4 regions of the Marinobacter metalliresistant genome follow, and region 4 is predicted to be linked to each of the others. Evidence: predicted binding sites of a transcription regulator. Region 4 holds the regulator's gene; each other region holds the start of a gene.

What was found. Region 4 encodes FliA, which starts transcription of late flagellar genes. Its sites were predicted from a motif close to CTAAAGTTTNNNNNNNNNNNGCCGNTAA; they were not measured.
Region 1: the regulator FliA is predicted to act here: its motif matches at 3,302-3,329, upstream of flgM (flagellar biosynthesis anti-sigma factor FlgM).
Region 2: the regulator FliA is predicted to act here: its motif matches at 3,748-3,775, upstream of NLK58_RS00340 (methyl-accepting chemotaxis protein).
Region 3: the regulator FliA is predicted to act here: its motif matches at 4,558-4,585, upstream of NLK58_RS20290 (methyl-accepting chemotaxis protein).

Annotation. Positions count from the first base shown of each region.
Region 1 is NZ_CP101118.1:341,516-349,010, forward strand. It holds gene mnmC (bifunctional tRNA (5-methylaminomethyl-2-thiouridine)(34)-methyltransferase MnmD/FAD-dependent 5-carboxymethylaminomethyl-2-thiouridine(34) oxidoreductase MnmC) at 1-809, opposite strand, end outside; gene NLK58_RS01615 (peptidylprolyl isomerase) at 814-1,434, opposite strand; gene NLK58_RS01620 (pilus assembly protein PilB) at 1,655-2,404, shown strand; gene NLK58_RS01625 (flagellar protein FlgN) at 2,436-2,906, opposite strand; gene flgM (flagellar biosynthesis anti-sigma factor FlgM) at 2,914-3,240, opposite strand; gene flgA (flagellar basal body P-ring formation chaperone FlgA) at 3,464-4,165, opposite strand; gene NLK58_RS01640 (chemotaxis protein CheV) at 4,367-5,296, shown strand; gene NLK58_RS01645 (protein-glutamate O-methyltransferase CheR) at 5,334-6,161, shown strand; gene NLK58_RS01650 (MFS transporter) at 6,165-7,361, shown strand; gene NLK58_RS01655 (flavin reductase family protein) at 7,361-7,495, shown strand, end outside.
Region 2 is NZ_CP101118.1:68,664-76,158, reverse strand. It holds gene NLK58_RS00350 (valine--tRNA ligase) at 1-714, shown strand, start outside; gene NLK58_RS00345 (2-dehydropantoate 2-reductase) at 720-1,613, shown strand; gene NLK58_RS00340 (methyl-accepting chemotaxis protein) at 1,666-3,696, opposite strand; gene NLK58_RS00335 (histidine kinase) at 3,816-4,703, opposite strand; gene ampD (1,6-anhydro-N-acetylmuramyl-L-alanine amidase AmpD) at 4,704-5,330, opposite strand; gene NLK58_RS00325 (DUF1631 domain-containing protein) at 5,400-7,495, opposite strand, start outside.
Region 3 is NZ_CP101118.1:4,351,352-4,358,846, reverse strand. It holds gene NLK58_RS20310 (RES family NAD+ phosphorylase) at 1-468, opposite strand, end outside; gene NLK58_RS20305 (antitoxin Xre-like helix-turn-helix domain-containing protein) at 468-872, opposite strand; gene NLK58_RS20300 (hypothetical protein) at 1,420-1,968, shown strand; gene NLK58_RS20295 (spermidine synthase) at 2,183-2,857, shown strand; gene NLK58_RS20290 (methyl-accepting chemotaxis protein) at 2,861-4,498, opposite strand; gene NLK58_RS20285 (hypothetical protein) at 4,783-5,448, shown strand; gene NLK58_RS20280 (L-threonylcarbamoyladenylate synthase) at 5,477-6,100, opposite strand; gene NLK58_RS20275 (BolA family transcriptional regulator) at 6,100-6,453, opposite strand; gene NLK58_RS20270 (DNA topoisomerase 3) at 6,729-7,495, shown strand, end outside.
Region 4 is NZ_CP101118.1:1,144,998-1,152,492, forward strand. It holds gene NLK58_RS05320 (chemotaxis protein CheA) at 1-1,426, opposite strand, end outside; gene NLK58_RS05325 (protein phosphatase CheZ) at 1,443-2,228, opposite strand; gene cheY (chemotaxis response regulator CheY) at 2,249-2,632, opposite strand; gene NLK58_RS05335 (RNA polymerase sigma factor FliA) at 2,795-3,538, opposite strand; gene NLK58_RS05340 (MinD/ParA family protein) at 3,571-4,383, opposite strand; gene flhF (flagellar biosynthesis protein FlhF) at 4,471-5,763, opposite strand; gene flhA (flagellar biosynthesis protein FlhA) at 5,824-7,495, opposite strand, start outside.

The DNA of each region.
Region 1 (7,495 bases), 800 kb from region 4:
AGGTTTCTTGCCAGGGTGCACCCCGCAATACCCGCTCCGATGATTGCAATGGAACCGGGCCGGTTTGCTTCCGTTTGTCCGTCTGCCGGTAACACGCCCCGGAGCATATCCCGCTTGCGGCCAAAGCCGGGCGTCTTCCGCACGTCGAATCCGGCCGCTGCCAGGGCGCGCCGAACCCTGCCAACGGAGGTAAAGGTCGCCAGGGTGGTGCCGGGCTTGCTGTGGGCGCGGACCTGGTCGATCGTCTCGTCCAGCCACATGGATGGATTGCGGGCAGGGGCAAAGCCGTCCATGAACCAGGCGTCGGCAAGAAAATCGAGAGATTGCCAGGCGTCGGCGATATCGCCGAAACAGAGGGTGAGGCGGACCCGCCCCTGTGCCAGTACCAGGCGGTGGACGCCCCGGACCAGCGGCGGGTATTTTCGAATGAGCTCCCGAGCCATGGGGTGCAACTCCGGCCACAGTGCCAGCGCGCGGGTGAGATCCTCCCGGATCAGGGGGAATCGCTCAACGGATACAAAGTGGAGGGTTGCCTGATGCGCCGGGCCGTGGTTTTGCCAGGCCTGCCACGCTGCCAGAAAATTCAGGCCGGTCCCGAACCCGTTCTCCGCGATAACAAAGTGGCCGCCCTGGGCGACACTGGCAAACCGCTCCGGCAAATTGTTGTGCCGAAGAAACACATGGCGCGTTTCCTCCAGCCCGTTGTCACGGTTGAAGTAGACATCACCAAACCGGACAGACTCTGGCACACCCTCGCGCCAGGCCAGCTCTGCGGGCTCGATTCCGGGAGGCAGCATTGGTGAGCGCATGGTGTCAGTCAGCAGTATCCAGCACGGTTACCTTCTTAATGATCACGGCTTCAACCGGAACATCGGCCATGCCCCGCTTCCGGGTCGTCTGCTTGCGGGCGATAGCATCAACGGCACCCATGCCCTCGGTCACCTTGCCGAAGACGGCATAGCCAGGGCCACGGACGCCGGCATTGAGGAAATCGTTGTCTGACAGATTGATGAAGAACTGTGAGGTGGCGGAATCCGGAGAGCTGGTCCGGGCCATGGCAATGGTTCCACGGAGGTTGGGAAGTGTGGATCTGGCTTCGTTCTTGATGGGGGCGCGGGTCGGTTTGCGGGAGAGGTCATCGGTAAACCCGCCACCTTGGATCATGAAGCCGGGAATGACCCGATGAAAGATGGTGTCGTCGAAGAATCCGGCCCGTGCGTACTCCAGAAAGTTGGCAACGGTTGCAGGGGCAACATCCGGGCGGAGCTGCAGTTCAAGGGCACCTTCACTGGTCACCATCCGGACTTTCGGAAGCGGTTCATCGGCTGGTTGGCCACTGCTCTGGGCCAGAGCAGTGCCAGCGGGCAAAAGCAAAGAGAGAAGTATCAACAGTACGGGAGTCACACTTTTCAAGGGTTTTACCAGATTTGTCATTTTCGGCCGCTCTCTGTGTTATTCGCAGGGGCTTTTCCTGCGACAATTCAGTGAATTCTGTTTTCCGGTGCGTGATCTTAGCAGAACGTGATTGTAAAACGGGGACTGTATCCACGCACATTTGATTGTGATCAGCTAACCTTTTCGGATGCAGGAATGAGTGCATCACATTCGCCGGGCAGGGTTGTACGGTTTTCACTGTTGAATAAGGAGAAACTGGGTGAGAATCCGCCAGGGATTTGAAGAAAAGTCACGCCTTGGGCGATTACTTGTCAATCGCGGGTATCTGTCTGAAGGCCAGCTGGATGAAGGCCTGAGAATTCAGCGCGAAACCGGCCAACGCCTCGGTGAAGTGCTCATTCAGGCCGGTTGGATCACGGATAAGGAACTTCACCGGGTTCTCAAGCACCAGTCCCGCTATCGTAACGCGGCGGCCCTGGTGACCATGGTTACGCTTCCGTTCCAGCCGCTGGTGACGTTTGCGGCCAGTAACAGTGCAGATACCTCCCAGTCGGCGTTGGAAGCCGGCGAACTCTATGAGAGAGGGAATCTTGCGCCGCTGACCGAGACCGAGCTGGCGGCCGTATCGGGGCAGGGTGATCCGACCCTGCTAGACCGGATCGGACTGGTCGGGGCGATGGCAGAGAATCCGGCCGGTGGCGACAGCCAGGGAGGAAGCCCGGCGGCTGACGTTATTGAGGGGATGAAACTGACGGCAAATATCTTCGTGCCGGTTCTGAACTTCCTGGATTCAGACCTTACCATTTCCGGCGTTCACTACCGGGAGGGTGAGCCCCGTTACGCGGTTCGGGAAGACGGGGCGCTGATGCTGGCCTTTCCGGAACGTATTGAAGAAATCCGCATGGACAATATCCGTGTTACCGGAGGCCAGGGCGCGTCAATGGGCAACGTGACCATTCAGGATATCCGGTTCCACCCGGACTCCCGGATGACCATTTACACCCGATAGAAACGGTTATGGGCCAAGGCCAGCGCGGTTTTCAGGCGCTTGCGAGCACTGTCCGGCTTGAAACTGTCGTGTGCTCACCACGTGCTCCGTAGAGCTTCTGCTGGCTATTGGCGCCCCGGAAAATGTCGGCCAGCCGGGTCAGGCGTTTTTGCAGATGGGTGATCACCCGACCGTTGTTCTGGTTCAGGGTCTGACAGGCTCGCAGTTTCTGGTCCGCTTCCTGCCAGAGCTGATAAAGCTCAGAAAGGCCCGCACTGCGAATAAAGCGGGAGGGCTCTCCGCTCTCGGGGCGATAGCCCATCTGAACCAGCGTCCGGATTTTCTGCTTTGCCCGCTCACGAATGGCCCCGAGAAGATCGTTTTTCTCTCTGGTCAATTCGTTCAGAGCCTGGAGATCGGAGGTGGCAAGGCAGGTTTTTTCCCTGCCGAGAATGTCAGCGAGTGTGTCCAGCTGGCTGACATCCTGGGATAGAAGAGCCTTCAGATCATCGATTGCTGCCATGATTTACTCACCCGAAAATGCTTTCATCCATCTCAAGCATTTTCTGGGCCAGTTTTTCGGCGTCAATTTTGTAGGTCCCGTTTTCGAGAGCGGAACGGATCTGCTCAATACGGTCATCATCCATCTCAGGATAATCACCCAGCTTCTGTTCCAGCTGTTTGAGATTCCTGGCCTGACTGCTCAGGCTCACGTTTTCACCCCGGGCTCCCCGGGTCTGAGTTTTTGCCTGCTCGTTGGTCGCCGGCTGGCTGCTCTGAGCGCCAGCGCCCTTGTCGGCCGTGGTTCTCTGGGTGTTGACCTGGCCGGGGCCAATTCCATTGAAGTCAACTGACATATCGATACCTGCTTGCCTGATGCGCCACACGTTTGCGGCGCTTACTCGAGTTTATGTCTTCTTAACGGCGGAACCGCAGAAACCTTTAGAAACTTTTTGCCTTCCGGATTAACATATTTTTACCCGGTAAATTTTTTCACCCCCAACCACTACTGCTCCCGCTACTACTGTCACCGGGCCTGGCAGAATCTTGCCGTGCCGGCAAAGTGCTGCCGAAGCGCGGCTACATCTGGATCTCAACACGGCCGGGGGCAACAACGTTCGCCTTTACCGTACGTGAGGAGCTCAGATTCTCGACCAGAACTTGCTCTCCTATGCCTGCGTTGGCCAGAGCCTTACCTCGGGAACGCACTGAAAATCCGCCGGTTTTCGCAGTAATGATAACATGATCCCCACGCTCTACCGCATCCGGCGCAGAGAGTATATCCGGAGTGATCAAAGAGCCGGCATTTATGGATCGCCGAACCTCCATTCCGACCGCTTGTGCGGTCTCGGTTATCGCTCCGCGCCTTGAGGCATTGATCTCCACGGACTGATGCGTCACCAGATCCGGGGTAATCCGCTCACCGCGAGTCAGGGGGCGGGTTGCAATCAGGGCGGGCCCACGGATTGAGATGGAGGCCGTAACGAACATTCGCCAGGGGCGGCTTCCCTCACAGGCTACCAGCAGGGACGGGCTTGTACTCTTCCAGGGGTCGCCGCTGAACCCGACACTCAGGGGGCGTTCGCACCCGGCGAGGGTGAGGCGGCTATCGATGGACCCTGGTTCAAAGGAAACCGTATAGCCCGCACTGGCCTGTTCGTTGGCAAAGTCGTCCAGAAACGCCAGGGTGGCCTGCCGGATCTGTTTGGCAGTGGTTTGGGCCAGCAATGGGCCGCTCAGGCTGGACATTAGCAGGAGTAGGGCAAAATTGGTGATGCGCATACGTATGAGTTTGTCCTATGCTTGTCAATATCAGGGCAGAAAAACCCGAACAATGCTAAGGGTTCCGGGAAAATGGCCGTTAAGTTGGCTGACCCGCCGCTGAGATGACGGTTTCCCGTCGATCAGGCGATTATTCGGCGATATATTCAGTGAACAGCAAGATATATGCCGGCGGAAAGCCGGCCAGCCAGGAGAAACAAAATGGCAGGGGTATTGGACAGCGTAAACCAGCGCACGCAGCTGGTAGGGCAGAATCGCCTTGAGCTCCTTCTTTTCCGCTTGAGAGGGCGTCAGATTTACGGCATTAACGTTTTCAAGGTGAAGGAGGTTTTGCAATGTCCCAGGCTGTCATCTATTCCCAACAGCCGGAACGTCGTCAGGGGGGTCGCCCATATCCGGGGCGAAACCATTCCGATTATTGATCTGAGCATGTCCATTGGATTGCCCGGAATTCCACAGGAAGAGCTGGCGACCAGTTTTGTCATCATTACCGAGTACAACCGTAAAACCCAGGGCTTCCTCGTTACTGGTGTCGACCGGATCATGAACATGAACTGGGAAGATATTCTGCCACCGCCCAGGGGTGCCGGAAGGGATGTTTACCTTACCGCTGTCACCAAGATCGATGATAAGCTGGTAGAAATCATTGATGTAGAGAAGATTCTTGCAGAAGTTTCTCCGCTCGGTGAGGATGTTACCGAAGCCGTGCTGAGCAAGAGTGCCGATCGGGTGCCCGGCCACCTGCCCGTCCTGGTGGTGGATGATTCGTCCGTGGCCCGTCGCCAGATAGAGCGTTGCCTGACGGCTATCGGAATGGAAGTCGTCACCAGGAATGACGGCAAACAGGCTTATCAATACCTGAAGGAAGTGACTGCCGACGGTTCGCGGGCAAAGGATCATTTCTCCCTGATCATTTCCGACGTTGAAATGCCAGAGATGGACGGCTATACGCTGGTGACGAAGCTTAAGGGTGATCCGGCCCTCGCCGACATGTTTATCATGCTGCACACCTCTCTCAGTGGGGTCTTTAATCAGGCTATGGTCAAGAAGGTCGGTGCCGACGACTTCATGGCAAAGTTCAGTCCGGACGAACTCGCCGAGCGGGTAATGGAAATCATCGACCAGGGTTGATGAAGCTGCTCAGAGATTCACTCAGAACAGAGATCCAATGAAAGCGGATATAACGCCACAGGAATATGAAGCCTTCAAGTCGTTCCTGCAGGATGCCTGTGGGATTTTGCTGGGAGAGAACAAGCAGTACCTGGTGAAAAGCCGGTTACGCCGGATTCTCGAGGAGAACAGCCTGAACTCGCTCGGTGAGCTCCTTGATCGTCTCAAGCGGCCAGGCCGGGGTGGTTTGCGTGAAGTTGTTATTGACGCCATGACCACCAATGAAACCCTGTGGTTCCGTGATAACCATCCGTTCCGGATCCTTCAGGAGAAACTGCTTCCCGAATTTGCCGAGCGCAATTCCAGCCAGCCGCTTCGAATCTGGTCTGCCGCTTGTTCAACCGGGCAGGAACCTTACTCGATTGCGATGATTGTGGAGGAGTTCCGAAGGCTCCGGCCAGGCAAATTGCGTGATGTAAGAATCACCGCAACGGATATTTCCAAAAGCGTGCTTGAGGTTGCCCGTAAGGGCGAATACGAGATGATCGCCATTGGTCGCGGGTTATCACCGGAGCGGCAGAAGCAGTTCTTTACGCCGTCCCTGAACGGTGGCTGGCAAATCAAGCCGCAGATCAAGACCATGGTAGAGTTCAAGGAGCTGAACCTGCTGGAGCGATACATGCTCGGCAAATTCGATATTGTGATGTGTCGCAACGTTCTGATTTATTTCTCAGCGGAATCAAAGAAAGACATCCTGACCAGGATGCATGCCACCCTTAATCCGGGAGGTTATCTGGTTCTTGGTGCCTCTGAATCTCTTAACGGTTTGCCCCACCTTTACGAGATGGTCCAGTGCCACCCCGGAATTATCTACAGGAAAAAATAAACCATGCCCATGAATGTCTGGGTGCTGGTTGCGGCTCAGGCGCTGGCGATGTGCACAGCGCCCTTCATTGTTTTCATTGGCAGCATCCAGGGCCGTATGCTTGCACCCGCAGCGGAATACGCCACACTTCCTGTCGGTCTTGTTGTCGTCGGGACAGTACTGGCCATCAAGCCTGCCACCTGGCTGATGGAACGATTCGGCCGCAAGCGGGTGATGCTGCTGGGCGCAACCATGGGGATGCTGGCCGGATTGCTCGGTGCACTGGCATCCTGGCTCGGATTGTTTTCGCTTTTGTGCCTGGCGACGGTTGTTGGTGGCACCGGATTGGCGGTAGTTCATCAATACCGTTTCGCAGCCATGGAGTCTGTGCCTCCGGGGCTGGCAGGTTCTGCCGCAGCCCGGGTGCTGCTTGGCGGGTTGGTTGCTGCCTGGCTAGGGCCCGAAGTCGCCGCTATTGGCAGTGGGTCGGCTGAGCAGTATCCGTTTCTGATCAGTTGGGTTGGTCTGACGGTTGTGCAGAGCGCGGCCTTGCTTATACTGGGCGCCGGTTACCGGGCAAAAGGTGAACTGGTACGGGAAACACATCCTGGCGGTGGCCGCCCTTTGCGTGAGATTCTTTCCAATCCACTGGTATGGGCCTCGATCAGCGCTGCTGCTATTGGTTATGCGGTGATGAGCTTCATCATGACGGCCACACCGCTGAGCATGACCGAGATGGCCGGGCATAATCTCAACGACGCCAAGCGTGTTATCCAGCTCCATATCATGGCCATGTACTTTCCCTCGCTCATCAGCGGCTGGCTGACCCGTGTTGTGAGTATACCTCTGATGATGGCGGCAGGGCTTCTCGCTTATCTGGGTTGCATCGTGCTCGCTGCCAGCGGCATCAGTTTCCATCATTATCTTGGGGCCCTGTTGTTGCTGGGTGTGGGCTGGAACGTCCTCTTTGTAGGTGGCACAACGCTACTTCCCAGGGGGTACCAGGATGCAGAGCGTTTCAGGGTTCAGGGGTTGAACGACATCATGGTGTTCGGTTCCCAGGCCACTGCTGCACTCTCTGCCGGTGCCATCCTGAGCTGGCTGGGCTGGGGCGGGCTTGTTATGGTCGCCCTGCCATTTCTTATCCTCCACGGAATCCTTATGACCCTGTGGCTCATCCGTGAGCGTACACCTGAAGCCGCGGTTAACGGGAGAAACTGATGCTTATCGATTTCGAGGGGATGGACCCGAAAGACGCCTATCACATCCTGACCCAGACCGTGATTCCACGCCCCGTCGCCTGGGTGTTGAGTGAGAACCCGGATGGTGATTACAATCTTGCGCCATTTTCCTTT
Region 2 (7,495 bases), 1.1 Mb from region 4:
TTCCTGGAGCTGTCCAAGCCGGTTCTGAACGATGAGAATGCCAGTGCTGAAGCCAAGCGTGGCACCCGCCGCACCCTGGTCCGGGTGCTGGAAGCGGTCCTGCGCCTGGCCCACCCGATGATGCCGTTCATCACCGAGGAAATCTGGCAGCGCATTGCGCCCCTGGCCGGCAAAAGTGGCGACAGCATCATGCTGCAAGCCTTCCCCCAGCCGGATGCCACCAAGCAGGATGCTGCTGTTACCGCTGACATTGAATGGCTCAAAGGGGTCATCGTGGCCGTGCGGAACATCCGTGGTGAGATGAATATCTCCCCGGCGAAAAAGATTCCGGTCCTGCTGCGGAGCAAAGACGCCGAAGACCAGCGACGTATGAACGACAACCGCCAGTTCCTGAGCTCCCTGGCAAAGCTCGAGAGCCTGGACTGGTTTGAAGGCGAAAAAGCCCCGATGTCTGCCACCCAGCTTGTTGGCGAAATGGAAGTGCTGGTCCCCATGGCCGGCCTGATCGACAAGGATGCAGAGCTCAAGCGCCTGGACAAGGAGCTGGAGCGCCTGCAGAAAGAAATTGGCCGCCTGGAAGGCAAGCTGGGTAACGAGAAGTTTACCGCCAAGGCACCGGCCGAAGTTGTTGAAAAGGAGCAGGAAAAGCTCCGTGACGCCCAGAGCAGCCAGGCCCGCCTGAGCCAGCAGCGGGCCGACATCGAGGCCATGTAACCGACATGATCGCCATTCTGGGCGCAGGTTCCCTGGGGCGGCTGTGGGCCGCCTCATTGAATCCCGGCCGGGCTGCGTTCATTGCCCGGCCTGCTGAACCGCCCAGGGCGGCCATCCGCTATCGGTTCCGGCCTTTCAATGGGCCGGAATCGATCATCGAGGTTCCCTGGCTCAGGGCCGGTGACAACCCCGAACTGATTCTGGTCACCACCAAGGCCGGCGACACCTTCGGGGCGATTGCCGGAGTAATCGACCGGTTCCCCCAAAGTTCCCCAATCATTCTTTTCCAGAACGGCCTCGGCAGCCAGCAAACGGTGACTGCCCACTGGCCGTACCGCCCCATCCTGGCAGCCAGTACCACCGAAGGCGCCAACCGGCCGGAGCCGGATCTGCTGGTCCACGCCGGCACCGGTGACACCTGGATCGGGCCAATGACCAAATCCGCTGGCAGCTACCTCAACAAGGCAGTGGCGTTACTGAGCGCCGGCGGCCTGACGATTCATCCCGAGCAGACTATTCGCCAGCGGCTCTGGCAGAAGCTTATTATCAATGCCGGCATCAATCCCTACACCGCCATCCTGGACTGCCCCAACGGCGATATCCTTGCCTCTTCCCTCTATCGGGACACCATCCGCGGTCTGTGCCGCGAACTATCAGATCTGATGCGAGCAAGCGGACAGGGCGAGGAAACGCCGGAAGCCCTTCGTCACAGGATAGAAACGGTTGCCCGCAAGACTGCCCGCAACACCTCGTCCATGCGTGCTGATGTTCTCAAGGGCCGCACCACGGAGATAAACTTCATCAACGGCTATCTGGCGAGGCTGGGAAAAGACTTCGGCATCCGGACACCAGTGAACCAAATGCTGACCGAGCAGGTACAACAGCTGTCGTCACATTAACAGGCGCAGACTGATGAGCAATCGCCTTTTGTCAGCACAAACGTCGTGCCGGTCAGACCTTGAAGGCCTCCACCAGCCGCTGAAGCGAAGCCGTCCGTTCCGACATTTCCCTCGAGGACCCCAGCGTCTCCTCCGCGTTTGCGGCGGTCTTTTTGCCCAGTTCGCCAATTTCCTCTACGTTCGAATTGACGTTCTTCGCGACGGCGGACTGCTCCTCCGCAGCCTGAGCGATCTGGTGGCTCATATCCACAATGACCGCAATACCATTGGCAATCCGATCCAGCGCCTGCGTCACCTCACCGGATTTCTGCACCGTCGCTTCGGTAACATCCCGGCTGTTGGTCATGGCGGACACAGCGTCCTTAACACCGCTCTGCAGCCTTGAGATCATCCCTTCAATCTCTTCGGTCGACTTGTGAGTGCGCTGTGACAATGACCGGACTTCATCGGCAACCACGGCAAACCCGCGCCCCTGCTCGCCCGCCCTGGCGGCTTCAATCGCCGCATTCAGGGCCAGCAGATTGGTCTGTTCCGCAATGGCCTTGATTTCCACCAACACCTGGCTGATATTGTCGCTGTCTTTACTGACCCTGTTGATCACCTCCACCGCGCCCGAGATTTCGGCAGCCAGCTTATTAATGGTTGCCACAGTATCGGCAACCACACCACGACCGGTTTCGGTATCCCGTTCGGCATTGCCGGCACTGTCGGCGACCCTGTGGGCACTTTCGGTGACCTCGTTCACGGCTTCAACCATCTGGTTCATGGCCTCATTAATCTGGCCGCTCTCATCCATCTGGCGAGCCACGGCCTCACTGTTGGCCGCTGCAGTGTCGTTAACCCGGGTCGCCTGCTGATCCACATCGGCCGTGGTACGACTGACAGACCGTATCAGTTCGGCGATCCGGTCCGTCATGTTGTTGAACTCCGCTGTCAGTTCGCCCAGTTCGTCCCGGTTATGCAACATGATGTGGGTGGTCATATCGCCGGCGGCAACGCCCCTTGCGGCCTCACTGAAACGGTTGATGGCGGTACGAACCGACATGAAGAAACCGATGTAGAGGTAAACAACCACCAGCAGAATGGCAACCAGTGCAATGATGATCAGGCGACGCTGACTCATCTCACTATCGAGCCGTGACCGCAGGTTGGCATTCACCACCTCAAACGCGGCGGCTTTTACCCGATCGTAGTGAGCCAGCTGTTCTGACATCAACTCATCGTATTCCTGCCAGGGCATTTCCAGGCGCATGGGTGTGATAACATTCTGGTCCAGCTGGTCCCGAACAATCATCAGGCTTTCGTCAACCCTGCGAATTGCCCCACCCGACTTCTCCACCAGAGCGGGCGACGACTCAGTGACGACAGACAGCGCCGGAGTAAGGAGCGAGCTGCGATTGGTCAGCTGGTCATAGATTTCATTCAGGGTTTCACTCAGGGCGTAGCCTACCTGCCCATCGACCAGCGCAAAGATACCGTAGGATTTTGCCCGTCCGATAACGGTGCGAGCCGCCGGAAGTGAATCACGAACCAGGCCAAGGATCAGCAGATTTTCCCGCGAAGCCCCGTGCCCGAGGCCGGAAATCTCAATGGTCGCCGGCAACAGGGCCTGGGCCTTCTGGACGAACTCCTGATAATACTTGAATTGCGGATCGAAACTGCCCAGGTAGTTATCGTCGGCGCGCAGAGCCTGCCAGTCCTGCCGGAGTGTCTCGACCTGTCCGGTCCAGGAGCCGGAAGCATCAAAGGAACGCTCCTCTGCAGTCAGCGCCTCCAACCTCGCCTCAACTTCACTGGCCGCTTCCTCTGACGCGGCCATAATGGCCCCGTCATCCTTGATCACAGCCGGAGAACGATAATCCCGGTAATCCATTGCCGCATCGACCAGCCGGTCAACCTGCTCCAGTTGCTCAAGCCCCTCGACGCCACGGGTCATGGCCTGAACCGAGCGGTTAAGCTCGGAGATAACCAACCATGACAGTCCACTGATCGGTAACAGAAACAGGATGCTGATGAGGCTGAATTTGTAGACCATCGGCAGCCGGTTCATAAGGGCAATGGCAGGATTGATAAGGTGCTTCACGGTGACCCTCTTGCTGGCGATTAACTACTGAACAATTGTTCTTTTCTTATATTGTCGCCTAAAGTCTTAAAAACTTGAGCATTATTTGTTGTTAAACTGTAACTTCGCAGGAGTTCTGCTCAGACAACGCCGGAAATCACCAGCAAGGCGAGCGTGCAGATCCACACGAGCATACTTCTGTTCAGTAAATCCCTTATCGCGCTCAGGCTTCGCCCCCCGAAAGCTGTCCACTCATCCGGATGAATCCGGGAAAAACGGGCAGGATCCAGAGCATATCCGGTTAACGCCCCGTTGGCGGAAATCATTAGGACCTCACCGGCTTTTCTCGTCACGCCGGTAAGGGTCTGGCGGGTTTCGCGCAACCAGCCGGCAAGGTCTCCGGCAATTCCGAATGTCAGTGACAACAGCCTTGCCGGAATCCAGCCCGCCCATTCCGATAGCCTTTCGAATCTGGGGCGAGCCGGCGCCTGGGGCCACTGATCTGCGAGCGCAGCCAGCCCCCGGGCCAGAACCGCCACGCCGATTCCCCCGACTGCGTACCAGAAAGCCACCAGGAAGAAACGCTGGAACACCGTTAACATCAGCGTCCTGGACAGGGAAAGATGCATTGCCTCCGGAGACAATGCAGCGCCACGCTCTTCCGCCGGCAAATGATCCTTCACATGGTGCCATGCCGATTGCATGTCTCCCCGTTGCCATGCTTCTGCATAAGGCCGGAGCACCTGCCGCCAGCCGGGTGTTCCCATGATGACCACCAGAACCAGGAACTCCAGCGGGTAAGTCGCCACCGGCCAGCCCGAGGCCACCAGCAGATACTCGGCCACTCCCAGCAACAAGGCCGGAAGCAGAACCAGCGCCAACCCGGTTGCAATTTCCGTTTCGTGGCCCGCCCTGGCACGACTGCCCAGATGAAACCACCGGCGCCAGACGTCATCACCGGAAAGCAGATCCAGGGAATCCAGACGTCTGCGCACCATGTAGGCAAGAAGAAAGACAATCAGCACCATCTAGACGCTCTCCCTCGCTGCTCGTATTTGCTTAAGGGTTGCCCGGAAGTGCTGCCAGTCAAACGCCGGTCCCGGGTCGCTTTTGCGGCCCGGCGCAATATCGCTATGGCCGGCAATGCGACCGGCAGTGATGTCGGGCCAGGCCAGCATGATGAGATCGGCGACACGTGCAAGCTGATGATATTGCCCGGAGGTATAAGGGACGTCATCGGCGCCCTCCAGCTCAATCCCGATGGAGAAGTCGTTACATTCTTCCTGCCCGTCAAAACTCGATCTGCCCGCATGCCAGGCGCGATCAAGCAGGCTGACGAACTGGACAACGGCTCCATCGCGACGAATCAGCAGATGAGCCGAGACCTGAATGCCTTCAATGGTCCGGAAATACGGGTGGGCCGAGTGATCGAGACAATTGCAGAAGAAGTTTTCAATTTCCGGGCCGCCGAAACGCCCTGGAGGAAGGCTTATATTGTGGACAACCAGCAGGGAAATGGCAGCGCCATCAGGGCGGGGCCCGAAGTTTGGCGAGGGACACCAGCGGGCGAAGGGAATCTTCCCGGTTTCACGGAGCGTACTTCGGTCGGAACCGGAATCGGAAAGGCTCGCGGACAAAACGTCTGAATCGGGCAAAATAATTCCAAAAGTTTCAGAGGATTACACTCCCTGATTGAATCACAAACTTGCCCCGGTTGCTACGAGTCAGTCTCTACGGCTGTTCCGCAGGTTATCAATAATTGACTCCAGTGCCCGATCGAAGATCAGGCCATCGTCCAGCATGGTGATTCGGCCCGCCTCCATGTCTGCGGCCAGGGCCTGGCGCTGGTATTCGGCAACCTTGGCACCGCTTCTGTTAACGAATATATACTTCCCGGTTGCCTTGATAAAAGCGGCGAGTTTACACCGGACCCGCGTTTCATCGCGGATGAGTTCAATCCAGGACCCCACCCGAAGGCCGTCCGCTGTTTCCTGCCACTGCGGCGATACCGAACCCGTCACCCCGGTGCGCTCAGGCTGTTCGGCAGCTTCGCCCCCGGCAACCTCAACAGATGATGCAGCAGGCCCTGCAACCGGCTCGTCGTCCCGGGATTCCTCCGGACTCTCAGGGCCAGCCGACGCGTAGTCCTCCGGGCGTTCCGGTTCAGACTGAACCAGATTACCAGCCGGCAACTCGGAAGGGGGCCCTTCCCGTGACGGTGCGGTCACAAGCTTCTGGAATACATCCACATGGGCCAGTTCCAGATCACGGATGGCGGCATCGGTGGCAAACGGATCCCAGGAAATTTCCTGCAGAGCTTTGCGCAGGTCATCAACAATGGCCGGAATGGCCCGCAACAACTCGCTGCGGGTTGAATCGCTGACCGGGCGCGGATCCACACTCCAGACCAGCTGTTCCGTCAGCTTGCGGGCATGCCGCCAGCGGTCACTGCCCTCACCCTCCCGAAGCGCAACCCACTGCAGATACCGGACCCAGGCCTCGTTGAGCAAGCCGGTGACCGGCTCCGGAATAGCATGCTTTTCAGTCAGCTCCTGCACCAGCCCTTCTGCCGCCTCCGAAGCACGCTCCTGACGGGCCCGCCCCTCTTCCGCATCCCGAAGGCGCTGCTCCACGAGTTCCCGGCGACGGCGGTCCAGATCCATGAAGTAACTGAAATCCTTCAGCAACTCCTCGAACAGGGCTACGTTGTCGGTGAATTCGTTCAGAACGCGGTCGACTACAGCTTCTATCTTTTCCCGAAGGGGGTCACGCTGGCCGGTTTTTTTCTCGGCCCAGCCGATCGCGGACAAAGCCATCTCATTGAGCAGCTTACGAACCGGATGACCGCCCCGATTGAAAAAGTTCTTGTCACTCAGGGCGACTTTCAGCACCGGAATCTGCAGGCGCCCGATCAATGCCTTCATGACCGGATGCAGCTGCCGATCTTCCAGAATAAAATCGAACAACATGGACACCAGATTGATTACATCACCGTCCACCTGCCCCGGCTTCAGGCTCTGGCCATCTCCAGCCCGGAGAATGGGTTGTAGCTGCTCATTAAGGGGCATGACGACACCGTCACCCCACTGCCGGCTGTTGGACTGCGCTTCCGTCAGGCGTGCCATAAGGCGATCAGTATCGATGCAGCCTTCACCACCGTGGCCTCGGCCACCGGATGCGGCGTCACCCTGATGCAACAGTGCGCTGAGCTCGGAGAAGGTCGCCCGGGACCATGGCCCACCATAACTCTCACCGGCGGGGGCGCCCGGCGAGACATCAGCACCGGAGGGTGCCCCCGTGCCACCACCTGCGGGCCGTTGACCGGGCCGGGTTGACCCTCTTCCGACCGGCGGACGCTTCATCTCCGGCAACACCCCCTCATTGATCAGCGTCCGGTTCGCCTCCTGATAGAAGTCGCCCAGTGTGTCGGCAAGCAGGCGGTCAAACAGCTTGAGGACCACCAGCTTGGCCCGTATGTCTATGTCAAGATCGGCACAGGCTTCAGCCACCCCGCCACAGATAACTTCCGGGCTCAGGGGCATCTGCGCGTCTTTCAGGTTAATACCCGGTACCAAATGGCCGACCCGCACAGTCAACAGGCGGATCTGTTCTGGGTAACGATTCCGGAGCTTGTTAATCAGGTTATCGATGGCAACCTGCTGCTCCAGCTGTGAATGGTCTACCAGACTGAGCGAATCCTGGTCGATGTCTTCCAGAGAGCCGGTCGCCTGTTGGGGCAGGAACTTTCCGATTTCGTTGAACGCCTGGCTGACATACTGGAGCATCGACACCACCATGGCCTTGCGGCGCAGTCTGAGCT
Region 3 (7,495 bases), 1.2 Mb from region 4:
CCCGTGGGTCGCCGCCAACGCGGTGGCATCATGAATTACGCCCCCGGTAAACGTGCAGGCGAGGCCACGGAAGATCATTCGGTCGAATTTCAGGTCCTCGATATTCGCCAGGTATCGGCCCTGGTGATATTCAACCTCAGCGAGCGCTGTCTCCATGGTGTCGCCGATATACAACATTCCGTACTCGCCGTTACTGAACCGACTTCCGTCCGGGGAAACATGGGTAAAGGGCGACGCAGCATAGGGACAACCGGGAATGCCCCAGGGAATTTCCTCCAGGTCGATGTAATTGAGGTCACCGACTTCCTGCTTGAGGCGAGGGTTTGTCATGGCCTGCAGGTCGAAAAGATCCTGAAACTCATCGGGATCGGCCACATCGTTGAATATATCAATGGGAGGAAGCTTGGAGTTGACCAGGCGAAAGCCCTTTGTTTTCGGAACCGTTATGACCGGGAGGTTCAACTCCATCACCAGAGACCACCACGCAGGGCGTCAATGCGCCTGAACGTCTCGTATAGCGCTGCAAAATCTCCGCTTTCGATCACCTCCAGCGGAGCCCTACCATGGAAATAGGGGTTGTGGTTCCTCTTTCGCATGAATCCATACACGTTCTCCGGATTTTCAAACACAATCCGCAGGGCCTGATGCATGTTCAGCAGGTAGCTGATGCGCGTGACCTGATCCCGGTCCAGACGGGCGCTCTCGGGATCGTTCCGGTACTTGTAAAAGGTTGCCTTCGGGAGCCTCAGAATAGCCTGCATCTGTTCGGCACCACATCCCCATTTATCGAGAATGTTGAACGCAGTTTTTAGGCCACTGACACCCATGCGACGGGCTTCAGCGAGTGATTTTTTCTCTGCAATCGCACTCATCATACTAACCCCGCTTTATGCGCATCAACAGTCTCATATTAGACTTTTAATCTCATAAAGTCTATTAAGGGACAGAATTCAGTGGGGCCCTCTTCACGCCACCGCGCGGTTCTTGGGGACAGCAGGACCGGCTTCGGAAAGCGACCTTCTCGAACCATCGCCAAATGCTCTTGGAGCAAACACGGTAACGTTGACTTACTTCTTTGATGCCATAAATAATCCCCTGTCGGGCGTTTCCGGGGAAACTTTCCGGTGTAGGCACGCCGGGCATAAACCAATCCGCTTGCCGCATCAACACTGGATGTCGTCAACACAGTTCGTGTGATTAAGCCGACCAGAAGTATCGACTCTCCTCCCTCCTTAAATCCCCTTTTCAGCCTCCTGTGTGTGCTTGCGAACAGACAGACGAGCGGTCAAACACTGATCCTGAGAGCCTGTGCTGGCGTCCGCTGACTGCCTTGGCATCTGCTGCGTAACGGGTCCGGGCCGAGCACGTAATAGCGCATTTCGGAAATGCAATCTGAAAAATGCAAGTAAGGAGCTTCTCATGATCAGAGTCTACACTGCGGCAATCACACTCTGTTTTCTGGGTACCCTGCCTATGGCAGCATCCGCACAATCCCCAGAGTTCGGCCCGAATGAAGGCGACCGCGAATTCTCCCTCTCCGGCACAGGCAGTAACGACCGGGATTTCAACAGCGGCAGCTTCGGCGTGACCGGCGATCTGGGCTGGTATTTGCGGGATAACATGGTTGCCGGTGCCCGGCAAAGCATCAATTACGCCAGCATCGAAGGAGAAAGTGTCAAGGATGATTTCTGGAACGGCTCAACCCGTGGTTACTTCAACTATCAGTTTCTCGCTGATCGCGCGCGCCCCTTTGTCGGCGGCAGTCTCGGCGGGATCTACGGCGATGGCGTCAAGGACAGCGCCTTCGCCGGCCTGGAAACGGGAATAAAGTACTACGTGCGGACGAAGACCTATTTCCTCGCCCGAGCCGAATACCAGTTCTTCTTCAGCGACACCAACGACGCATCGGATGCCTTCCAGGACGACGGAGCCTGGGCTTATACGGTGGGTCTGGGTTACAACTTCTAATCCACAGCGAGCGCTGACGAAGTAGAGGAAGTCCTGAAACCTACTTCGTCGTCGCATCGCTGGCTGATTAAAGTTTTCTGTCCATCAGTGTTTCGCCAGATAGTCCTTTTGCCCTGGATCATCCGATAAATCGTAAGAATGTTCATCGTTGTATTCCGTTTTTTTGGATTCTCTAAGTTAAGATGCGAGTCCGACCCACCAAACGGAACCCCAAATGGCCCGCTTCACCGAAATCGGCACCGCAATCATTCCCGGCAAGGGAACCCGATTACGCCTGCTTCAGCGCAACGATGAGTTCTCTATCAAGATTGCCGGCACTACCGGTGAGTTGATGAACAGCCGGATACACGGCTCGGAAGATGCGCTCGCCACGCTGGCATGCGAGCGGATTGCAGATCAACCCTCCCCCCGGGTACTGATTGGCGGGCTGGGAATGGGGTTTACTCTGGCCGCAGCGCTGTCAGCACTGGGCGAGGATGCGCAGGTAACGGTGGCTGAACTGGTTCCCGAAGTTGAAGTGTGGAACCGGGGGCCGCTGGGCGCTGCTGCCAGGAACCCGTTGAACGATCCCAGGGCCAGCGTTCATGTTGGTGATGTGGCGGAATTGCTTAGAAGCAGCGATGGCGAATGGGATGCCATCCTGCTGGATGTCGACAACGGCCCGGAAGGGATGACCCGCAAGGAGAACAACTGGATTTACTCCCCGGATGGTATTGCCGCGGCCCAGAAATCCCTGCGCCCCGAGGGCATCCTGGCTTACTGGTCCGCCGGCCCGGAGCACGCATTTACCGAGAGGCTGCGCCGCGCCGGGTTTTCCGTGGAGCCGGTTACGGTGCGGGCTTTGCGCCCTGGCAAGGGCGCTCGTCACGTTATCTGGCTGGCGTGGTAACTGTTAACGCGCCGGTTTATGGCGACCGCCCTGGTTAAGCCGGAACTGCTCGATGGTTTTTCGCAGGTTTTCCGCCATGGAGAGCAAGTCTCCCGCAATGCGGGCCGTCTCCTTGGCGTCGCCGGAGGTCTGCTCCGCCGAACGGCTGATTTCGATTACGTTGTGATTGATGGATTCGGCAACCTCGCTCTGCTCATTGGCAGCGCTTTCCATTTCCTGGTTGAGATCGGTAATCTGGCGCACCGCCGCCGCAATGGCCTGTAGCTCGGATTCCACCTTGAGAATCGCGGATACCTGCTGTTCCGCCATCTCCGAGGCGTGTCGCATGGTGGCCACGCAGTCCACCACTTCGCCCTTAAGCCCATTGATGGTGTTACGGATTTCCTCGGTGGAATCCTGGGTGCGTGAGGCAAGTGCGCGCACTTCATCGGCGACCACCGAGAAGCCACGGCCCTGCTCACCGGCCCGCGCGGCCTCAATGGCGGCGTTCAGCGCCAGCAGGTTGGTCTGGTCGGCAATGTTGGAGATTACCTCCAGCATATCCGACATCTGACTAGTGCGCTGATCCAGCTGTTCGATGCGTTGTGCGCCGCTCTGTACTTCGCTGTTCAGCGCCCCGATGCCTTCCACCGCGTTGCGGGCGAGGCTCTCACCCTTAGTGGCGGATTCTGCTGTGTCCGCCGATTTACGGGTGGTGTGAATGGCGTTTTCCCGGACCTGCACGGCGGAAGCCGCCATTTCCGTGGTGGCGCTGGCCACCTGGTCGGTGTTGTCCCGCTGGGCCAGCACCTCGCGCTCGGTGGTGTCCGCCTTGCCAGCAATACTGCGGGCCGCCTGCTCCACTTGCTCGGCGTTGTCCATCACGGTGTTCATGCTCTCCCTGATCTTCGCCATCATCCGGTTAAACGCGCGGGAGACAGAGCCAATTTCGTCATTACGGGTTACTTCCAGCTCAATGGTCAGGTCGGAATTGCGGGAGATCTCGTCCATCCTGTCGTGGAGCCGGCGCAGACGGGAAAACACCAGCCGGCCCAAGGCCGCTGCCGTCAGGAAAAACACGGCGACGAATATGGCCACCTGGATGCCACCACTGGTGAGCAGCTGTTGGTGCAAACGGGCATCGCTTCCCGCCAGGGAATAATCCACCCGGATAGCGCCAAGTACGTCCCCTTCCCTGGCCTGGTGGCAACCCAGGCAGTTAACGCCCTGATAGTTCTCCCGGGCAATCACCGGCTCAATCAGGGTGTAGACCCGGCCCTCCTCATTTTTGGAATAAGCCTCCACCCGCTCGCCGGACAGCGCTTTCCTGTCCAGGGGCTCCCGTTTCTGTTCGGACTCCTTGCCGGTACCAAAGACCCGGTTCAGCAGATCACTTCGAATCACCCGCACATCCAGAACATCCTCGGGGGCCTTCACCTTTTCCCGAAGCACATCCCGGTTGCCAATGGTGCCGGTGATCATCATGGTGTTCAGCCCGTCGAAATAGGACTTGGCCAGCCCGTCGACATACTTGTGGCTGAACTCTTCAACATGGGCACGCTGTGAATTCGCGCTATAGAGCACGGTAAACACAAGTACCAGCGAGAAAGCCGTCGCCAGGGCAACGAGTAACAGGAATCGAATGGAGTAGTGTTTTTTCATGATAACCCGACTCAGGAACCGCTCTGCGGGCGGCTTGAAAATTGGTTTGACTGGATAAAATAACGGCCAACTGTCGCCGGACTTTATAGATATGTGTCATTTTTTTCCTGACTTGGGTCAGATCGGGGAGAGGTCAATGACACTCCCTGCATGGAAAAAGCAAACCGGGGAAAGTTCGGTGGAGTTGGCCTGAAAGCTGCAGGAACCAGTGGTAAGTACCAGAAATCTCAAGCACTGACTGTTCGGCAACCGCTCTCGGGCAAGCCGAAGGAGGAAAACCATCCATGTCCCTACTGACTTCACTGATCCGGGCAAGCACCCAGTTCCAGCAGGCCATGGAAAAGCGCCAGACACCGGCCACAGGCCCGGAAACCGCAGCGGCCAAGGCCCAAACAAAAACCGTAGAAGCCGAGCCGACCGCCGGTGATGACCGCTTCACACCCTCGGACAACAGTCAGACCGACCTCGGCCGCCTGAAGGCCCGCCGGCTCGCCATGGCCGACTACAAACAAACCGTGGGGCAGGATCTTGCCTTCGTGCGGGAGACACTTCGGCATAAACTTGCCGAATACAACCTGCACCCGGCAACCGCGCTCAACGTAAGCAAATATGAAAACGGCAGCGTTGCCGTGGAAGGAAAAATTGCAGACAAAACCCGGGCACTGATTGAAAAAGACCTGAACGTGAACAAAAACTTCAAGGAAGCGTTCAATCGCCTGAGCGTCAACGAACCGACGCTTGATTTCATGGACAACGCGCTCAAGCTGAACCAGGCCTACGGGGTCAACAACCCGCTACTGGACACACTGATCAGTGAAAACCAGCAGTTCAACGGCCTTCAGGACCTGGTTCACCGGTACGATACCCTGCGGCGCTCGGTGGGCGCCGGGCAGATAGAAGCGGCGGGCAATACTCGGGCGTACGCTTTCAACCTGAACGCCCGGGCATAGGATGGCCGACAGCGCCCCATCCGGGTAATCAAACTTCGAAAGGCGCCGGATCCCCTTTGCCAACCCGGGTCACCACCGGCGCTTCGCCGGTGAAGTCCACCACCGTGGTTGCCTCCATGCCGCAGAACCCGCCGTCAATAATCAGATCCAGCTCATGCTCCAGGGTATCCCGGATGTCGTAGGGATCGGTCATCGGCTCTGTCTCACCGGGCAGGATCAGCGTGCTGCTCATAATCGGCTCACCGAGCTCACCCAGCAACTCCTGAACAATGGCATTGTCCGGCACCCGCACACCGACAGTCCGCCGCTTGGGATGAAGCAACCGGCGCGGCACCTCACTGGTGGCATCCAGAATGAAGGTGTAGGGCCCCGGCGTGAAATTCTTCAGCAACCGGTACTGGGTGTTGTCTACCTTGGCATACACGCCAATATCGGAAAGATCCCGGCACACCAGCGTGAAATTGTGCTTGTCATCCAGCCTGCGAATCCGCTTGATCCGGTCCGCCGCCTGCTTGTCACCGAGGTGGCAACCAATGGCATAGGCGGAATCCGTGGGGTACACAATCACCCCCCCGCGGCGAAGGATATCCACCGCCTGGTTAATCAGACGCTTCTGCGGCGTCTCCGGATGGATCTGGAAAAACTGACTCATTAACCCTCTCCCTGAGCGGATCGTGCCGCCATCGCCGGACCCTTCTTGGACCCGCCCATACAATTCGGAGACTCCGGCGCCACCTGCCCGGACGCCTCCCACTCCTCTGGAGAATACAGATGCAGCGCCAACGCATGCACCTCCCCCTCCAGTTCCTCGGCCAGCACCTTATAAATCGCCTGATGCCGCCGCACCCTCATCTGCCCCTCAAACTCCGGTGACACCAGCGTCACCTTGAAATGAGTTTCAGAATTCGGCGGCACACTGTGCTTGTGGCTCTCGTTCTCCACCTGAAGAAAGCGCGCATCGAACGCCTCGTTCAGTTTGGTTTCAATTGCGTTTTGAATTTTCATGTTTTAGGACTCCTACTGCTCAACCCGAGGTTAAGGGGGCGAATTGCATGTGACCCGACGCGGGTATGGAGATAGCTTTCCCAAAAGTGTGTGTTGCCATGGATGGCAACACCAAGCCCCCATGGAAGGGTTCACGGCGTCTTTTGGGAAAGCTACTTCCACAGCCGCCTCCCCCATGCCCACCAGTCTACTACACATATCAGGCACCGCCCGAACCTTGACAGCTCAAAGCCAAAGCGCCACATTCCCATCCCGTTTCCAAAACACCAGACCCCATGCACCTGTACATCGCCGAAAAACCAAGCCTGGGCCGCGCCATCGCCGCCGCCCTCCCCGGCCCGCACCAGAAAGGCCAGGGCTGGATTCGCTGTGGCCAGGGCGAACAGGCTGCCACTGTCAGCTGGTGCATCGGCCACCTCCTGGAACCGGCGGAACCGGCCCGCTACAACCCGGCCTGGAAAAAATGGCGCCAGGAAGACCTGCCCATGTTTCCCGAAAAATGGCAAGTCATGCCCAAGGACAGCGTGCGGCAACAGCTCAATGTCCTCGAATCCCTGATCCGCCAGGCCGAAACCATCACCCATGCCGGCGACCCGGACCGCGAAGGCCAGCTTCTGGTAGACGAAGTTATCCGCTATTTTGGCGCCCGCGCACCGGTAAAGCGGATCCTGATCAACGATTTGACCCCGGCAGCCGTGGCCAAAGCCCTCCAGAGCCCGAAAGACAACCGCGAATTCCGGCGCCTGTCCCATTCGGCGCTGGCCCGGCAACGGGCCGACTGGCTCTACGGCATCAACCTCACCCGCTTCTACACCCTCAGCTATCAGCAACAGGGCGAACAAGGCGTCTATTCCGTTGGCCGGGTGCAAACCCCGGTGCTTGGCCTGGTGGTGGAACGGGACAACACCATCGAAAACTTCCGGCCCAAGCCCTATTTCCGGATTGAAGCCCGCTTCAAGGCCCAGGAAGAGGAAGCCGACCAGCAAACCTTCACCGCCCGCTGGCTGCCCGACGAACAATTCCGGGACCACCTGGACGAAGA
Region 4 (7,495 bases):
CCTCGATGAACAGCAGGATGTGATCGCCTTCCTGTTCTGCCGACAGCGTGACCGTGCCCTGGCGCGGCTTGCCGGCCTTTTCCCGGACATCCGGCGCCTCAATACCGTGATCGACGGAGTTGCGGACCAGGTGCACCAGTGGGTCGGAAAGTGCCTCCACCAGGTTCTTGTCGAGGTCGGTTTCCTCGCCATGCATCACCAGATTCACCTCTTTCTTGAGGCTTCTGGCAAGATCCCGGACCACCCGCGGGAAACGCCCGAACACTTTTTTGATCGGCTGCATGCGGGTCTGCATCACGGCAGACTGAAGATCGGTCGTTACCACATCCAGGTTCGAGACCGCCTTGTGCATGTGTTCGTCTTCGCTTGCCGCACCGAGGCGCTGTAAACGGTTCCGAACCAGCACCAGCTCGCCCACCATGTTCATGATGTCATCCAGGCGCTTGGTGTCGACGCGCACGGTGGTTTCTGCGGCCGGGGCATGCTCCCTGGATGGCATGGCCGGTGCCGCACCGCCTTTGGTGCCCGGTCTGTCAGCGGATTTCGGTTCTTCCTTCGGTTTTTCCGCCTTGGGTGGCTCGGCTTTCGGCTTCTCCGGTTTTTGCGGCGAAGCCGGCTGGCCGCCGACGGTCGGGCTTCCGCCCTTGCCGTGGAGATCGTCCAGCAGCTTCTCGAATTCATCGTCTGTGATCAGGTCATCGCTGCCGCCGGTTTCAGTCTTCGGGGACGGTTTTTCGTCTTCCTTGCCGGGAGTCTCATCCCTGGCAGGCGCACCGGCAAACTGACCTTTGCCATGCAACTGGTCCAGAAGCGCCTCAAACTCATCATCGCTGATCTCGTCATCACCGGAACTCTCGTTCTTGCCGGCTCCAGCGTCGGGGCTGGACGGCGATGGGGGGGCGCCGGATGGCTCGTCATGCAATGCATCCAGCAACTTCTCGAATTCGTCGTCGGTGATGTCGCCCCCGTCTTCCGTCGGGTCGTCTTCCGTCGTTTGTTCCTGCTGTGGGGTGGTGGCCGGGGCAACACTTTCGACCTCCGGCCGTGCCAGAGCGTCGAGCGCTGCAATCAATTCGTCGGGGGCGGGCGTCAGTTCTTCGTGGTTCCGGACCTGCTCAAACATCGCGTTGACGTTATCGAGGGCTTCCAGAACCACATCCATCAGCTCTGAATCCACCTTGCGCTTGTGATTGCGCAGGATATCGAACACGTTCTCGGCGGAATGGCAGCAATTGACCAAAGCATCAAGCTGCAGGAAGCCTGCCCCACCCTTGACAGTGTGGAAACCACGGAAGATGGCGTTGAGCAGATCACTGTCATCAGGATGTTGCTCAAGGTCTACCAACTGCTCTGACAGCTTTTCGAGTATTTCGCCGGCCTCTACCAGAAAGTCCTGCAAAATCTCGTCATCAGCATCAAACGCCATGCGTTACCCTCTCTATTCAGAAACCGAGACTGGACAACAGGTCATCCACATCGTCCTGTCCCGAGACTACATCTTCACGCTCATCGGCCTTGATCTGGGGCCCGACGCCCTTTTCCGCAGATTCTTCCTGGTCATCAATCTGGTGCACGGTGCCCGTCAGCTGATCAACATGACTGGCCATCACCACCAGACTGAGCATCTGTTCCTCAACCTCTTTCACCAGCGTGGTGACTTTCTGGATGACCTGCCCGGTGAGATCCTGGAAATCCTGGGCCAGCAGTATTTCCGAGAGATTGTTGTACATGGTGTCCGCGTCCGTGGCCATGCCAGCGAAGAACTTGTCGATCCGGCCATACAACTGGCGAAATTCTGCCGGCTGCATCTCCCTGCGGCGCAAACGTTGCCACTCGTCCCGCAAGGCTGCCGCCTCGTCTCTCAGTGCGTTGGCTACCGGCATGGTTGCCTCGACCAGATCCATGGTCCGGTTGGCCGCTTCACCGGTCATATGCACCACGTATTCGAGACGGTCAGAGGCATCTGTCATTTTTGACAGCGCTTCCTGTTGTTCAGCGTTACGGGGATCTATCTGAAAGTTCCGGATCGCTTCGTGCAGGCTTCGGGTCAGTCGCCCGACCTCCCGGTACAGACTCTGATCCCTGACTTCGCTGAGTTCATTGATCAGGGTCATGGCTTTGGCATATTCGCCGGCATTGACGCTTTCAGCCAGTTCGGTTGCCTGACGCTGGAGCTTTTCCGTCACCTCTGGTTCGAGGCCCCGATGGTTCTTTTTGCTATCGCTCATGAGAGCCATCCGACCTCTGGTTACTGGATTCTTTCAAAGATTTTCTCAATCTTTTCCTTGAGCACCGCAGCAGTAAACGGCTTGACAACATAGCCATTCACGCCTGCCTGGGCAGCGGCAACAATCTGGTCCCGCTTGGCCTCTGCGGTTACCATCAGCACCGGCAGGGTTTTCAGGTTCTCGTCAGCCCTGACGGCCTTGAGCAGATCGAAACCGGACATGCCCGGCATATTCCAGTCGGTTACCAGAAAATCATACTTTCCGCTTTTGAGCATCGGCAGCGCCGTGTTGCCGTCATCGGCTTCATCGGTATTGGTGAAGCCAAGATCGCGCAGCAGGTTCTTGATGATCCGTCGCATTGTGGAAAAGTCATCCACAATGAGAATTTTCATGTTCTTGTCCAATGGGACCTCCAGTTAGTAACACCCGGAATTCGTTTGACCTTTCGGCTCGAAGTCTAGCAGGCCGCTGTTTTAACCGCTTATTGTCTGATCTTTGCTTCGGTTGTAAAGCATCGGTTACCAAAAACTACAGACTGCTCCGCTGCAGACACACAAAGGCGGTGATCAGTTGCCCGTATCCTGGCGCCAGTCCGATAACCGTCCGCGAAGGCGCAAGGCCGCCTGGCTGTGAATCTGGCTGACCCGGCTTTCACTGACGCCGAGCACCGCGCCGATTTCCTTGAGGTTCAGCTCGTCCTGGTAATACAGGCTCAGCACCAGTTTTTCCCGCTCCGGCAGTTCCTCTATAGCCTCAGCAAGACTGCGGCGGAACGCGTCGGACGAGAGTCCTTCGAGCGGATTATCCCGTGGCTCTGTCTGTTCTATCGGCAGCTCGCCGGATTCATTGAGCTCATCGAGACTAAAAAGTCGGCCGCTGTTGGAGTCGGAGAGGTAGGAATGGTACTCGGCCAGCCCCATGCCCAGTTCTTCAGCCACTTCCAGATCCTGGGCTTCCCGGCCGAGACGATCTTCAACGGCCTTGATGGCCTGGGAAATGCGGCGGGTATTACGGTGCACAGAACGGGGAACCCAGTCGCCCTTGCGGATCTCATCCACCATGGCACCGCGAATCCGGATGCCTGCGTAGGTCTCGAAGGTTGCGCCCCTGGTGGCGCTGTAGCGTTGAGCCGCCTCGAGCAGGCCGATCATTCCGGCCTGCATCAGGTCGTCAAGCTGCACAGAGGCTGGTAGCCGGGCCATCAGATGAAGGGCAATTTTCTTGACCAGAGGCGCGTGCTCCTCAACGAGCTGGGAAGGCTTCTGCGCGCCTGACTGGTTATAGATTCCGAGGTTTTTCGCCAATGTCATGTATCCGGTTTTTTTGTTTGACTGGATCCGATTCAGACTTCGACGAGCCGCTCCACAAAGAATTCCAGATGCCCACGGGGAGAGGAAGGCAGCGGCCAGTTATCAACTTTTTCCGCCAGCGCCTTGATCGCCAGGGAAGCTTTCGCCCTGGGATAGACATCCAGCACTGCCCGCTGCCGCTGAACCGCTTTTTTCACGGCTTCATCGTAAGGCACCATGCCGACATATTGTAGTGCCACATCCAGGAAGCGCTCGGTGACCCGGGTCAGTTTTTCAAACAGGTGCCGGCCTTCCTGCTCATTTCTCACCTGATTGGCAAGAATGCGGAAACGGTTGGTGCCGTAATCACGGTTCATGAGTTTGATCAGGGCGTAGCAGTCGGTGATGGAGGTGGGCTCGTCGCACACCACCAGGAGCAGCTCCTGGGAGGCTCTCAGAAAGCTCACCACTGATTCGGAAATGCCCGCGGCGGTGTCTACGATCAGCACATCAATCTGGTCACCGAGTTCGCTGAACGCGTTGATCAGCCCGGCATGCTCCATGGGGCTGAGCTGGGTCATTCGCTGGGTACCGGAGGACGCCGGTACAATCTTGATGCCACCGGGGCCATCGACCAGAACGTCCTTGAGGTCACAGTCGCCCGCCAGCACATCCTGAAGGTTCCGGTTGGCGGTAATACCGAGCAGTACATCGATATTGGCCAGCCCGAGGTCGGCATCAAGAAGCACGACTCTCCGGCCTTTCTGTGCCAGGGCAATCCCGAGGTTAACCGACACGTTACTCTTGCCGACTCCACCTTTTCCGCCGGAAACTGCAATCACCTGTACCGGTTGTGCTTTGCTCATACTGTTTTTTGTCTCTCGCCACGTTTAGCCGGGTGCTGTCTTTTCGGACGCTCGCTGTCAGTCTGTCCGCTCTCAGCGCCCGCTCTCTCAGGCTCCTTCTGCGACCGCCTGCTGTTTCTGGAGAGTTTTAAGCCGGTCCACGGCCAGCCGCACCAGCGGAACCGCTTCCGCGTGGTGCAGGTCTTCGGGAATCTTTTGCCCGTCAGTGTAGTAGGCCACCGGCAAACCGGTTTCCATCACAAAGCCGAGAGACTCGCCAAGTGTCAGGGCCTCGTCGATCTTGGTCATCACGCAGCCCGCAAGATTTGCCATCTTATAGCAATGCCAGACGGATTTCATGATGCGCGGCTGACTGGTGGCCGAGACCACCAGATGCGTCTTGACATTGTGATGGCTGCGCGCCAGTTCGGCCAGCTGTTCCTGATAGCCTTTGTCCGCACTGGTCAGCCCGGCAGTGTCGATCAGTACCAGATGACGGTCTGACAGCTCGTCCAGAATATCATCCAGACCGTGGCTCTCGTCGACGACTCGCACCGGAACATTCAGGATGCGACCGAAGACAAACAACTGCTCGTGGGCCGCCACCCGGTAGCGGTCAGTGGTGACCAGGGCCACGGAATCGGCACCATGCCTGAGCACATACCGCGCCGCCAGCTTGCCGATGGTGGTGGTTTTTCCGGAACCGGTGGGCCCCACCAGGGCAAAGACCCCGCCCTGATCCAGCCATTCTATGCGGGAAGTCCGTACGCCGGTGCACAGCATTTTGAGGGATTGCTTCCAGCCATCCTCCAGTCGCCCGGCCTTGTGGCGGCGAGAAATTGACCCCGCCAGACCGCTACCGAGACCGAACTCCTGAAGCCGCTCGGCCAGTCTCTGCTGAACCGCATTGGCTGCCGGCACCTCAGGCTCAGGCTTACCGCCCTGCATCAGGTCCTTCAGGGAACGGATCTCCGCACGCATCTGTGCCAGTTCATCGGAATAGGCCTCCCCGGACCGGACCGGAGCCGGATCCTGATCATCAAATCCGGAACCCACCACCTCCTGAACCGCCGGGAACGACGTACCGGCATAACCGCCCCCCTGGGCGGCCCGCTTTTCCCGGACCTCTCGGATTCGATCCCGGGACCGGCCGAGTTCGTCCTCAAGACGACGGTGCTGGTCCGCCTGCATTTCAGCCAGGCGGGAGCCGTTAGTGGCTTCCTGCGCCTGGTCACCCAATCGCTGACGCGCCATGTTTTCGTCGTAGTCCAGCGCCGTCACTATTTCGACGCCGCCGTCTACCCGGCGGTTTGAAAGAATTACGGCGTCTGGCCCCATCTGTTCACTGACCTGTTTCAGCGCCTCTGCCATGGTCCTGGCAAAAAACCGTTTTACTTTCATGATGCCTCTTCCTCCACCGGCAACGCCGTGCCGGCGCCGTCCGCTCTGTCATCCGCGCCGTTACTGGCCAACGGACGCCACGATCGTGATCTGTTTGTTATCCGGTATTTCCTGGTACGAGAGCACATGCAAACGCTCTACCCCGTAGCTGGCGAATTTCGCCAGTACCGGCCGCAGGGGCCCGGAAACCAGCAAAATGGCTGGCTTACCCAGCATTTCCTGCCGCTGGACGCTCTCCTGAAGGGAGCGCTGGAGCTTTTCAACCATATTCGGCTCCAGGACCAGGCCAATGTCTTCCTGTCCGCCGGATTGTTGACTCTGCTGAAAAGATTTTAGCAATAACTGTTCCAGATCCGGATCCAGGGTAATCACCGGTATCTCCGCCTCATTGCCGCAGATGCTCTGCACGATCATCCGCCGCAACGACTGACGGGCAACGGTAGTCAGCAACTTTGGATCCTGGCTCTTCGGATGGACATTGACGATAGCCTCGGCAATGGAGCGCATGTCCCGGATCGGCACTTCTTCCCGGAGCAGGTTTTGCAGCACCTTGAGAAGCAGACTGATGGAAACGGTGGTCGGTACCAGCTCCTCGGCGAGTTTCGGTGAAATCTTCTCCAACTGGTCCAGCCACTGCTGAACTTCCTCGTGGCCCAACAATTCATGGGCGTGCTTCTGCAGCACCTGATTCAGGTGAGTAGCCACGACCGTGCTGGCGTCCACAACCGTATAGCCGAGAGTCTGGGCCTGATCCTTGCGGTCCGGTTCGATCCAGCTGGCATCCAGGCCGAAGGCCGGGTCCTTGCCCTCAATGCCTTCAATTTTTCCGAATACCTGACCCGGATCGATAGCCAACTCCCGGTCGGGGTGAATCTCAGCCTCGGCGATGGTCACACCCATCAGCGTGATGCGGTAGACGTTGGGCATCAGATCGAGATTGTCGCGAATGTGAACCGAAGGCATCAGAAAGCCCAGATCCTGGGACAGCTTTTTTCGCACGCCCTTGATGCGGCTGAGCAGTTGGCCACCCTGGGACTTGTCCACCAGCGGAATAAGCCGATACCCCACCTCCAGGCCCACGATGTCCACAGTGGCCACATCGTCCCAGCCCAACTCTTTGGTTTCGCCCGGCGCCGGCAGTTGACGACCCTGGTCGGAGCCGGCGTCACCGCCCGGCGGAAGATCGCGGCCAGCCGGTCGAGGCGCGCCCCCGGCCCCACTCCGTCCCGGGAATACGCCCTCTTCTTCTATCGTCTGGCGCTGATGTTTCCAGATATACCAGGCGGCACCGCCGGCCAGGGTACCCAGCCCCAGGAAGGCCACATGGGGCATACCGGGAATCAGGCCAAGAATGATCAGGATGGCTGCGGCAATTGAGAGTGCCTTGGGCGCGCTGAACATCTGCTGCAAAATCTGCCCGCCCATGTCCTGGCTGGAAGTAACCCGGGTAACCATGATGGCGGCGGAGGTAGACAGCAGCAGCGACGGGATCTGCGCCACCAGACCATCACCGATGGTCAGCAGCGCATAGCGCTCCATGGCCAGGCCGAAATCCAGGCCATGCTGGAGCATACCAATGGCGACCCCGCCAATAATATTAATGGCCAGAATCAGCAGGCCGGCAACGGCATCGCCCTTCACGAACTTGGAAGCACCGTCCATGGAGCCGTAGAAGTCGGCTTCCTGGGCAATCTCTGCCCGGCGATGCTTGGCATCATCCTGGTTGATCAGA